DNA from 4 places in the Dickeya lacustris genome. Region 2 is predicted to be linked to each of the others. Evidence: predicted binding sites of a transcription regulator. Region 2 holds the regulator's gene; each other region holds the start of a gene.
The links. Region 2 encodes PurR, which represses purine synthesis genes. Its sites were predicted from a motif close to CANGCAAACGTTTGCNTG; they were not measured.
Positions count from the first base shown of each region.

Region 1: a site for PurR is predicted at 1,959-1,976, ahead of purH (bifunctional phosphoribosylaminoimidazolecarboxamide formyltransferase/IMP cyclohydrolase). Genes of this name have one in related genera too.
Region 3: a site for PurR is predicted at 2,128-2,145, ahead of purL (phosphoribosylformylglycinamidine synthase). Genes of this name have one in related genera too.
Region 4: a site for PurR is predicted at 2,105-2,122, ahead of galS (HTH-type transcriptional regulator GalS). Genes of this name have one in related genera too.

Region 1 covers NZ_CP114280.1:2,244,841-2,248,004, reverse strand. Annotated here, with positions in the region: gene purD (phosphoribosylamine--glycine ligase) at 1-186, opposite strand, end outside; gene purH (bifunctional phosphoribosylaminoimidazolecarboxamide formyltransferase/IMP cyclohydrolase) at 202-1,791, opposite strand; rRNA gene O1Q98_RS10190 (16S ribosomal RNA) at 2,412-3,164, shown strand, end outside.
Region 2 covers NZ_CP114280.1:865,230-868,393, forward strand. Annotated here, with positions in the region: gene O1Q98_RS03910 (C40 family peptidase) at 1-332, shown strand, start outside; gene cydH (cytochrome bd-I oxidase subunit CydH) at 528-617, opposite strand; gene purR (HTH-type transcriptional repressor PurR) at 980-2,005, shown strand; partial or broken gene O1Q98_RS03925 (riboflavin synthase subunit alpha) at 2,268-2,919, opposite strand.
Region 3 covers NZ_CP114280.1:1,492,706-1,495,869, forward strand. Annotated here, with positions in the region: gene purL (phosphoribosylformylglycinamidine synthase) at 1-2,036, opposite strand, end outside; gene mltF (membrane-bound lytic murein transglycosylase MltF) at 2,310-3,164, shown strand, end outside.
Region 4 covers NZ_CP114280.1:3,887,052-3,890,215, forward strand. Annotated here, with positions in the region: gene mglB (galactose/glucose ABC transporter substrate-binding protein MglB) at 1-540, opposite strand, end outside; gene galS (HTH-type transcriptional regulator GalS) at 1,003-2,001, opposite strand; gene purN (phosphoribosylglycinamide formyltransferase) at 2,355-2,996, opposite strand; gene purM (phosphoribosylformylglycinamidine cyclo-ligase) at 2,996-3,164, opposite strand, start outside.

The DNA.
Region 1 (3,164 bases), 1.4 Mb from region 2:
CTGACGGGCAAATTCAAGCAGCGCCGGAATGTCCGTCGCCGCGATGTTCACATTCTCCAGCGCAGGCTCCAGCGCGGTGCCTGCGTTGCCCGGCGCGACATAGACTTTATCCGCCAACGGAGACTGGGCAGCTTTCCAGGCCAGCGCATGCTCGCGGCCACCATTACCAATAATTAAGATGTTCATCGTCGTGACCTCGGATTAGTGGCGGAAGTGGCGCATATCGGTAAACAGCATCGCAATACCGTGCTCGTTGGCCGCAGCAATCACCTCATCATCGCGAATCGAACCGCCCGGTTGGATAACACAGGTGATGCCAACGGCGGCAGCGGCGTCGATACCATCGCGGAACGGGAAGAATGCGTCGGATGCCATGACGGAGCCTTGCACCTCAAGCCCTTCATCACCGGCTTTAATGCCCGCAATTTTAGCGGAGTACACCCGGCTCATCTGACCGGCGCCGATGCCGATAGTCATGTTGTCGCGGGCATACACAATCGCGTTGGATTTAACGAACTTCGCCACTTTCCAGCAGAACAGCGCATCGCGCAGCTCGGCTTCGCTTGGCTGGCGCTCGGTGACGACGCGCAGTTGCGCGCTTTCCACCATACCCAAATCGCGGTCTTGCACCAGCAATCCACCGTTAACGCGTTTGAAGTCCAGCCCGGCAACACGCTGCTGCCAGGTGCCGCACGTCAATACCCGTACATTTTGTTTGGCGGCGGTGACGCTTAATGCGGCTTCACTGGCGGAAGGCGCGATAATCACCTCGACAAACTGACGGCTGATGATGGCTTGCGCCGTGGCTTCGTCCAGTTCGCGGTTAAAGGCGATAATGCCGCCGAAAGCGGAAGTCGGGTCGGTTTTATAGGCGCGCTCGTAGGCGTCGAGAATCGACTCACCGATGGCAACACCGCAAGGGTTGGCGTGCTTCACAATCACACAGGCCGGTTCAGCAAACTCTTTCACACACTCAAGGGCCGCGTCGGTATCGGCGATGTTGTTGTAAGAGAGCGCCTTGCCTTGTAACTGCTGTGCAGTCGCAACAGAGGCTTCTGCAATTTGTTCTTCTATATAGAAGGCGGCCTGCTGATGGCTGTTCTCACCATAACGCATGTCCTGCTTTTTAATGAGATTCAGGTTCAGCGTGCGTGGGAAACGGCCAGAAGGCTCCGTGGTATCGCCATGGTAAGCCGGGACTTTGCTGCCAAAGTAGTTCGCTATCATGCTGTCGTAGGCAGCGGTATGCTCAAATGCTTTGATAGCCAGATTGAAGCGGGTGGGATAAGTCAGAGCGTTTTCGTTAGCATCCATCTCGGCAACGATAGCATGGTAGTCACTGCTCTTGACGACGATAGCCACATCGTTGTGGTTTTTCGCCGCCGAGCGCACCATGGTCGGCCCGCCGATATCAATATTTTCAACGGCGTCTTCTAAGGAGCAATCGGCTTTAGCGACTGTCTGGGCAAACGGATAGAGGTTGACCACCACCATATCAATAGGCTGAATCGCGTGTTGCGCCATGATGGCATCGTCCTGGCCGCGACGCCCCAGAATACCGCCATGTACTTTGGGATGCAGTGTTTTCACACGTCCGTCCATCATTTCAGGAAAGCCGGTGTAATCTGAGACTTCCGTTACTGGCAAACCCGCATTGGCCAGCAGCCGAGCCGTGCCGCCGGTAGACAGCAGTTCGACGCCACGCTGCGACAGCGCCTGAGCGAATTCAACGATACCGGCTTTGTCAGACACGCTGAGTAAAGCACGACGGATAGGACGACGTTGTTGCATGATGGTTTAATCCCCTGACTTAGGTTCTTACTTTTAAGAGCGTTAGCTGAATATTCAGTCGATGGCGGTGGTTATCGCTTAAAGATGGTGGCGCAATCGGGCTGGTATTCAGCTAACACACTTATTAATTCCCACGAATAGGTGTGAAATGTGCTGGTGCGAATTGTAGCGAAAACGTTTGCGTGATGCTCGCCAATTTTCAAGAAATCCCTTCTTTGTGGATAACTCTGTGCAAAATAAGGTATAAGCGGCACTTTTGCTGTGGAATGCAGCGAACGCGCGATTTTATGCAAAATACCGGTTGCGGCCTGATAAGAAGTCCCTATAATGCGAACCCACTGACACGGCAACAGCGGCAACGCAGCGCGGTGTCAGCGAAGAGAAAACGAAAAAAAAGCGTTGACTCTTCATGAGGAAAGCGTAGTATACGCCACCTCGCGACAGCAGGCTCAGGCCGGTCGCACTGCTCTTTAACAATTAATCAGACAATCTGTGTGGGCACTCGCAGGACACTTCGCAAAAACTTTTGTGAAAGTCTTGAAGAGTGACAACAGTTAATTCATTACGAATAAACAGTAAATTCTTTGAGCACGTTTTCTTCGGAAAACACAATCAAACTTAAATTGAAGAGTTTGATCATGGCTCGCAGATTGAACGCTGGCGGCAGGCCTAACACATGCAAGTCGAGCGGTAGCACAAAGGAGCTTGCTCCTTGGGTGACGAGCGGCGGACGGGTGAGTAATGTCTGGGAAACTGCCTGATGGAGGGGGATAACTACTGGAAACGGTAGCTAATACCGCATAACGTCTTCGGACCAAAGAGGGGGACCTTCGGGCCTCTTGCCATCAGATGTGCCCAGATGGGATTAGCTAGTAGGTGAGGTAATGGCTCACCTAGGCGACTATCCCTAGCTGGTCTGAGAGGTTGACCAGCCACACTGGAACTGAGACACGGTCCAGACTCCTACGGGAGGCAGCAGTGGGAATATTGCACAATGGGCGCAAGCCTGATGCAGCCATGCCGCGTGTGTGAAGAAGGCCTTCGGGTTGTAAAGCACTTTCAGCGGGGAGGAAGGCGATAAGGCTAATAACCTTGTCGATTGACGTTACCCGCAGAAGAAGCACCGGCTAACTCCGTGCCAGCAGCCGCGGTAATACGGAGGGTGCAAGCGTTAATCGGAATGACTGGGCGTAAAGCGCACGCAGGCGGTCTGTTAAGTTGGATGTGAAATCCCCGGGCTTAACCTGGGAACTGCATTCAAAACTGACAGGCTAGAGTCTCGTAGAGGGGGGTAGAATTCCAGGTGTAGCGGTGAAATGCGTAGAGATCTGGAGGAATACCGGTGGCGAAGGCGGCCCCCTGGACGAAGACTG
Region 2 (3,164 bases):
CGCCCTATTCTGGTTTTGATTGCAGCGGATTAGTGTATTACGCCTACAAAGATGTGGTGAAAATCCCGATTCCTCGCACCGCTAACGAGATGTTCCATCTGCGCGATGCCGCCCCTATCAAGAAAAATGAATTGGAGAGCGGGGATCTGGTATTTTTCAGAATTACCAACCGAGGTGCCGCCGATCACGTCGGCGTTTATCTTGGCAATGGCCGCTTTATTCAGTCGCCCCGCACCGGCTCTGATATAAAAATCAGCAAACTGAGTGAAGACTACTGGCAGGATCACTACGTCGGCGCACGCCGCGTGGTGACACCGAAGACAATTCGTTGATACAGCGATTAAAAATCACACCTTTAGCGCGGTAATACGGCTTGATGGCGGGTTACGGTTATGGCCCACGACGCTCGATGACTCTCATTTCATTCGCGCTCCATCCACTCTCGATGCACTTCTGTACAAGCCGTCTGCCGTTAGCGCACTGAGATTGCCCGGCCAGCAAGAACGCGTCAGCCGGACAATACGGCGTTAATTCAATACAGCATTCATGCTGAACACCACAATCACCGCCAGCGCAACGGCCGTTGTGAATAACGACATCTTCAAATTAGTATCCATAAACATGCTCCTGTATTTGACGAAACGGCGGGTTATCACATCACAATGAATATACACCGACGATAAATATAACCAGTTTTTCATTATATGAAACAGCGTTAAAAAAACCGCTTTCCTCATCACAGAGATAACACGAATTATTTCTTCCACTTTTGATCTAGATCGGCCAGAATTCGCAGTTTACTGTATGCACTGCGTTGGCCGCCTCCCGGCCTCCCCTCCGGCGACACTTCGGCATATCTCCACCTGAAATCGTGCCTTGCTATCTGGCTGGAGATGAATTCACGCAGGCAAACGATTAACAACATATTTACTGCTGTAACAGATGCGTTGCTGTTACAACTGTTCAGGAGTCACTTGAGATGGCAACGATTAAAGATGTGGCAAAGCGCGCAGGCGTTTCAACCACAACCGTATCACACGTGATCAATAAAACACGTTTCGTCGCCGAAGAAACCAAAGCTGCGGTGCGTGCAGCCATCAAGGAATTGCACTACTCACCAAGCGCGGTGGCGCGCAGCCTGAAAGTGAATCACACCAAGTCTATCGGGTTGCTGGCCACCTCAAGTGAAGCGCCCTATTTTGCTGAAATTATCGAAGCCGTCGAAAATAGCTGTTACGCCAGAGGCTACACCCTCATTCTGTGTAACTCCCACAATAATCTGGATAAACAGCGCGCTTATTTGTCCATGCTGGCGCAAAAGCGCGTTGATGGCTTATTAGTCATGTGTGCCGAATACCCACCCGCGCTGTTATCCATGCTGGCTGACTACCGCCATATCCCGATGGTCGTCATGGACTGGGGGGAAGCGCACAGCGATTTTACCGACACCATCATCGATAATGCCTTCACCGGCGGCTACATGGCTGGCCGTTACCTGATTGAACGGGGCCACCGTGATATTGGCGCAATCCCTGGCTCGCAGGAACGTAATACCGGCAGCGGTCGCTATCTGGGCTTTCTCAAGGCGTTGAAGGAAGCGGAAATTACGATACGCGAAGAATGGGTGGTGCAAGGCGATTTCGAACCGGAATCCGGCTATAAGGCCATGCACCAAATTCTGGCGCAAAAGCATCGCCCGACGGCGGTATTCTGTGGCGGCGATATCATGGCGATGGGCGCGATTTGTGCCGCAGATGAGCTGGGATTGCGGGTTCCGCAGGATATTTCGGTGATAGGGTATGACAATGTTCGCCACGCCCGTTATTTCACGCCGGCGCTCACCACTATCCATCAACCGAAAGAGCGTCTCGGACAAGCCGCATTCTCAATGTTGCTGGATCGCATTACCAGCAAACGTGAGGAAGCGCAGACCATTGAAGTCCACCCGACGCTCATTGAGCGTCGCTCTGTCGGCGATGGCCCCTTCCTCGACTATCGGCGCTAATACCGCGCCAGTCCCGGCTGGTCAGGAAAAACCATGACCAGCGCTGGCAGCCACACTCCGGTCATGGTTTTTGACGACAACAACCATCATCTGACGCTGCCAGATAGCTATGCCAACGGCTCGCCAACTGTCCTGACTGTGCATTTGTTCTGACTGTGCGTTGCGCGCGCTAACCGCTTGACAGCGCAAGAGCCCAGGTTTCTCACTGAGGCCTCAACCGGCGGCTCAGGCACATTCTTTGCCCTTTGCCGCCGGGTTAAGGTTATTCGTCTTGCGCTGCCTCTGCCTCTGCCTGCTGCCGGGCTTGTTGGGCCGCCATCACACGCTCAACGGAATCGACTATCGCTTGTGTTTGCGGGTCAATTTTCAATATTGATGCGATCGCCAAGCCGCTTTTTCCCCAGCGTGGTACGTTGCAGTGTTTCAGGGATCAAATGCACACAGAAACGACTGCGAGTGACTTCACCCACCGTCAGACTAATGCCGTCAATACCAATAAACCCTTTATGCAAAACATATTTCATCAGGCTGGTATCCGACAGGCGGAACCAAATCTGATGGTTATTTTCTGAGGTCAGGATCTTCACAACCTCTGCCGTACACATAATATGGCCGGACATGACATGCCCACCGATTTCATCGCCATATTTGGCCGCACGCTCAACATTCACGCTGTCGCCGACGTTAATCTCGCCCAGGTTAGTCAAGCGTAATGTCTCTTTGATTAAATCAAAGCTGACGCAATCGCCGTTAATCTCGGTTACGGTCAAACAACAGCCGTTATGCGCCACAGAAGCGCCCGGCTCAAGTCCAGGCAGCAGTTCAGCAGGCAGTTGGATGACGTGAGTGCGAAAATTGGGTTTTTCATCAACAGACACGACTGTCGCCGTGCCTTGAACAATACCGGTAAACATGATGGTGTTCTGCTCTCCTGAATCGGGTCATAAAACGCGATGGATGCAACCTTGGCGCTTATCCGATGATCGGAATAACGCCTGAAAACGCATTCATCGAATGCACGGCAGTGTGCACCAGATTGACAGGAAAACCAAACGGAACAGACGGCATAGCACAGGCATTGGTTTAACACCGTTAAATCGTTACAATGCATTATCTTTTTTTACGAAATAAAGGATGATTGTCTTTCTCGTGCCGAGAT
Region 3 (3,164 bases), 630 kb from region 2:
CAGTCAGCAACAGGCACCTGCCAAGGGCCGACCATTTGATCGCGGGCCACCATACCGGTAACAGAACGGTCGCCAATAGTAATCAGGAAGGTTTTTTCCGCAACAACCGGTAAGTGCAGAACGCGCTCAACGGCCTCTGCCAGATAGATCCCGTCACGATTAAGTGGTGTGCCCACTACGTCTTTGCGCTCGACATCGCGCAGCATTTTAGGCGTTTTACCCAACAGGACATCGAGCGGCAGGTCGATAGGTTTGTTGTTAAAGTGACGGTCGTTAAGCGTGAGATGCTGCTCTTCCGTGGCCTCGCCAATCACCGCATAAGGTGCGCGCTCGCGGCGACAGATAGCATCAAATAGAGAGAGTTGCTCCGGCGCAACCGCCAGTACGTAGCGCTCCTGCGACTCATTGCACCACACTTCCAGCGGGCTCATACCCGGCTCATCATTGAGGATATCACGCAGTTCAAAGCGGCCACCGCGACCACCATCGCTCACCAGTTCCGGCATCGCATTAGACAGCCCGCCTGCGCCCACATCATGAATAAACAGAATGGGGTTCTGCTCGCCTAACTGCCAGCAGCGATCGATAACTTCCTGGCAACGGCGCTCCATTTCCGGGTTGTCACGCTGTACGGAGGCAAAATCCAGATCCGCATCAGACTGACCGGACGCCATCGATGACGCCGCCCCACCACCGAGACCAATATTCATCGCCGGGCCGCCCAGCACAATCAGCTTGGCACCGATGCTAATTTCACCTTTCTGCACATGTTCACTGCGAATATTACCGATACCGCCAGCCAGCATAATCGGCTTGTGATAACCGCGCACTTCTACACCGTTATGGCTATCGACCACTTCTTCATAGGTGCGGAAGTACCCGGTCAACGCCGGGCGGCCGAATTCGTTATTAAATGCCGCGCCGCCAAGCGGCCCATCCATCATGATATCCAGCGCGCTCACAATGCGATCCGGCTTCCCAAAATCCTGCTCCCAGGGTTGAATAAAATCGGGAATACGCAGGTTAGACACCGAGAAACCGACCAACCCGGCTTTAGGTTTCGCCCCGCGCCCGGTCGCGCCTTCATCACGAATCTCACCGCCTGAGCCCGTTGCCGCGCCCGGCCACGGTGAAATTGCCGTTGGGTGGTTATGCGTTTCCACTTTCATCAGAATATGCGCATCTTCCTGATGATATTCATACACACCCTGAGGGTTGGCGAAGAAGCGGCCAACGGCCGATCCTTCCATCACCGCTGCGTTATCTTTATAGGCAGACAACACATGCTCCGGCGTGTGCTCGAACGTATTTTTGATCATTTTAAACAGTGATTTGGGCTGTTTTTCACCGTTAATAATCCAATCCGCGTTAAAAATCTTGTGGCGGCAATGCTCCGAGTTTGCCTGAGCAAACATATAGAGTTCGATATCCGTCGGGTTACGCCCTAATGTCGTAAATGCTTCCAGCAGATAATCGATTTCATCCTCTGCCAGCGCCAGCCCCAGACGTAGATTCGCCGCTTCCAGCGCGGTGCGGCCTTCAAGCAAAATTTCGACGCGTTTAAGCGGTGCCGGCTGATGTTGGGAGAACAGCAGATTTGCCTGCTGCATGTCATCAAACACACATTCCATCATGCGATCATGCAATAGCGCGGCTACATCTCGCCACTGCACATCGCTTAGGGTCGGCGCATGGATATAAAACGCCAGCCCACGCTCCAAACGGCGGATTTTCTGCAAACCGCAATTATGTGCGATATCCGTGGCTTTTGAAGACCAGGGAGAAATGGTGCCGGGACGTGGAGTAACCAGAATCAGGCGACCGCCGGGTTCATGCTCTGCCAACGACGGGCCATATTTTAGCAAGCGACTCAGCCGTGATTGTTCTTCATGGTTTAGCGGAGCGTTCACATCGGCAAAATGGACGTATTCGGCGTAAATGTCGCTGACGGGCAGATGGTATTCCTTACACCGGGTCAACAGTTTATTGATACGAAAAGCCGATAGGGCGGGTGAACCACGCAAGATTTCCATCATCTAAATTTCTCTCGTCTTCGAGGCACCGGAGACAGTGCGTCAGGGCGCTACAGGGGGGAAACGCGCGCTATTATAGAGAATAGTCAAGCGTGACGAAACCGTTTGCGTAGCGATAGTTAAACTTTGCGGAAAACGTGCGCTTAAACAGTAGCCAAACCAATAACAGTTGCACACTGGCGGTTTGTTAAGCAAAATGCCTCGGCTCTGGGAAAGAACGCATAAAAAACTGCCGAAACAGACAGACAGGCCAACAGGCCGCCGAGAGACAACTCATTGAAGCGTTTAACGATAAATTATTTTTTCATCGGGGTTATCGCTTTGCTGTTAACGCTGGCGCTGTGGCCAAACATTCCCTGGCGCAGCCATTCAGACGATCAGCTAAAGCAGATTCTTTCTCGCGGTGAACTACGAATCAGCACCGTGATATCTCCGTTGACCTATACCCGCAACGAAGGCTCCCCCACCGGACTCGATTATGAACTGGCCAAACGTTTCGCCGATTACCTCGGCGTAAAGCTGGTGGTATCGGTGCGGCAAAATGTCGATGACCTGTTTAACGATCTGGCACGTGACGAAGCTGATTTACTGGCCGCAGGCCTGATTTACAACCGTGAACGGTTAAGCCGTTTTCGCGCGGGGCCGGCGTACTATTCAGTCTCTCAGCAGTTGGTCTATCGCATGGGGACGCCGCGCCCCGGCTCTTTGGATAAGCTTCAAGGTAGCTTAACGATACTGTCCGGCTCCGCCCACGCCACCACCTTGCGCGATTTAAAAACGCAGCAATATCCTCAATTGAATTGGGAACTGACCACCGATCGGTCAGAGCAGGAATTGCTCAAACAGGTCGCAGAAGGAAAACTGGATTACACCATCGCAGACTCCATTACGATTGGCCTGATGCAACGTATCCACCCGCAATTGGCCGTTGCGTTTGATCTCAGTGACGAAGAGCCCGTTACCTGGTATCTCCGCCAGGGGCGCGATGATAGCGTTACCGCCGCGTTGCTGGATTTTTTCAGCCAGTCTGCCGAAGACGGATCGCTGGCGAGGCTGGAAGAGAAATACCTTGGTCATGTCGGCGGCTTTGATTATGTGGACACCACAGTGTTTTTAAGTGCGATAGATAAC
Region 4 (3,164 bases), 1.3 Mb from region 2:
TGCTTCAGCATCCGGGTGGCCGGGTTCGCCTTTCAGCAGGGCATACTGGATGGTGCCGTCTTTGTTCAGATCCCATGCCGGGGTGGCTTTCCAGTGTTTCGCAATCAATTTACCCTGAATAATGCCGGACTCTTTAGAGTCAGTACCAACGTAGTAGGCTTTGTCATAGCTCGCCAGCACCTTGGCATTCGGTTCTTTGTTAAAGAACACCACCGGTACATCAGCCGCTTTAGCTTTCTGAATAACGATAGCGGCCGCTGCCGGGTCTACCAGGTTGATAGCCAGAGCTTTCACGCCTTTAGCCAGCAGAACATCTACCTGATCGTTCTGTTTGGACTGGTCATTCTGGGAGTCGTTTAGCAGCAACTCAACGCCGCCCAGAGCCTTGGCTTCTTTTTCAATGTCTTTGCGTACCATCGACATAAAGTTGTCGTCGTACTTGTAAATCGTCACACCAATGCGGGTATCCGCAGCGTGGGCGGTAGCTCCGAACATCATGCTGGCAACCAAGGCGGTGAGAGTGAAAACCTTCTTATTCATGATATCTCCGGGTTTGTGCAGGGTAGTTCTCAGTCCGGCCGCGCAACGTAGGTTAAAACGTTATGCGGCAGTCAGTTAGTAAGCGTCAGTGCGGCCATCATGCCAAACTGACGAGATTTGCAGGCGTGGCCCGCTTAAAGCCTGACTTCCCTGTTTATCGGTGTGCCCGGCTATCTGCCGATGCTACCGGGTGCTGCATCCTGAAAAATAGTTGTGCTGAACAGTCAATTTGAAACAGGGCACAGCAACGTTTGCAGGTTAATGGTCTGTTTCAACGATTCACTGTTTTACAGGCTGAGGGTGAAACTTGCGTGTAACGACGTTACACAGAGCCCGGCCTTTGCACTACGCTTACATGATAGAGAGCGCAATGTTAATTAACTGTGAATTTACTCACAGATTGAAAACGGTTACATAAATGATTTGGGTGAATTAGTGACCGTCTGCACATTTTGGCTACCATTAACGCGCCGCAACAGAATGTCGGCGTACCAGGGTTGGCATGAAGCAGTGACGGGCACCTGGGTCGAGTAATCCCGCCGCCCCTTTTAGCGCCAGTTCGGTTGCAATTTTTGCCATAGAAACAATAGGGTATCTTATAGTCGTTAACCTCGGGTCGGTATAGCGCGAGATGGGAATATCATCAAAACCGACCACCGAGAAGTGCGCGGGCACTAAAATACCGTTGTCTTTGAGCGCCATCAGCGCGCCTGCCGCCATACCATCATTGTAGGCAAATACCGCGCTTAATTGCTGATTGCGCCCTAACAGCTCAACCATTGCCGCTTCGCCGCCTTGTAAATCCGGTTCACCATTCGCTACCCACTCCTCCGGCGGGACGATGCCTTGCTCCTGTAGCGCCTGCTGCCAGCCGATGTAGCGTTCCGCCACATCTTCAATCGGATGGCTGGAGCGAAGATAACCAATGCGCGTGTGTCCTTGCTGTAACAGCATGCGCGTGGCCATCATTGCGCCGCTAACGTTATCCAGACTGACACAGCGATGCGGGTAGCCGGGCAACAGTCGATTAATCAGCACCATGCCCGGTACTTGTTCCATAAATTTGGCCAGCTCATCATCTGACAGCGCTTTTGCGTGCACAATCAGTGCATTGCAACGCTGGCGAATTAACACTTCAATGGCATGGCGCTCTTTTTCTTCCTGATGATAGGAGTTGTTGATCAGGACATGTTTTTGCAGCCGCTGCGCAACGGTATCCACGGCTTTGACCATGGCGCCAAAGAACGGGTCGGATACGTCCATCACGACCACGCCGATGGTATCGCTCACCTGCGTGGCTAACGCCTGTGCGTTAGCATTGGGGCGATACCCCAGCTGTTCGACCATTTGCATCACCCGTTCCCGTGTTTGCTGAGTGACGGTACTGCTGTTATTCAACACACGGGATACGGTAGCGATTGAAACGCCCGCCTGACGTGCGACATCACGGATGGTAATCATCAATACTCACCACAAAGGAAGAGAGTTCACAAAGGCGACCCGGGAGGAGCGCATGACTATTTTGTCAGGGGGGATGAAGAGACTGCGTGAGTCAGGTCACAACCATGAAAACGGTTACATACAATTCTGTAACCTTTGTGACGAAGGTCATTCTCGATGAAAAACGATGTTTTTGAGGAAAAACGGTGCTCCCGAGGAAGAATTACGCTCTCGATGAAAAGCGACACGTTGAGGGATATTGCCTGGAGAATGTTGCGAGTGAGATGACGCCTTGAGAATCGTCTCAGGGCGTCAGGCATAAAAACAGCCGGGGCGCTATTACTGTTTAGCCACTAACCTCCGCTTTTCAGCCACTACTCTTCAGCCGCGTAGCCGCTGGCCGGAAGGGGGTGCTCATCAAGCCAGGCCGTATTATCGCGCAGCGCCAGACGCCCGGCCAGAAACCAACCGACGACCAGCGGGTAGATGCTGTGTTCCTGCGTTTGCACCCGTTCTTGCACATCCTGCTCGCTATCGCCGGGGAAAACCGGCACTTTGGCCTGTAAAATGACCGGGCCGCCGTCAAGCTCCTCCGTCACGAAGTGGACGGACGTGCCGTGCTCGCTATCGCCATTTTCCAGCGCTTTGCGGTGGGTGTGAAGGCCTGGGTATTTCGGCAGCAGCGAGGGGTGGATGTTGAGCATCCGCCCCAGAAAACGGGCGACAAATCCGGCGCTCAGGATCCGCATATAGCCAGCCAGCACCACCACATCGGGCTGGTATTTCTCGATTTCTGTCGCCAGCGCGTCATCAAAGTCGGCGCGGCTGGGGTAATCGCTCGCCTGTAGCGCATGCGTTGCTATACCGGCATCACGCGCTCGCTGTAAACCCAATGCATCCGAATTATTGCTCAAGACCGCCGTAATTTTCCCGGCGATACGGCCTTGCTCGCAGGCGTCAATTAACGCCTGCAAGTTACTTCCCTGGCCTGAAATCAGGACAACGATGTTTTTCATCACTGGATGACCACGGTTTCTCCGCCATCAGTGCGGGTAATGACACCGATGTTCCAGGCGGTTTCACCGTTGCTGGTAAGGTGAGCGATAGCGTTCTCGGCCTGTTCGGCAGGCAGTGCGATTATCATGCCTACGCCGCAGTTAAAGGTGCGGTACATTTCGTGGCGG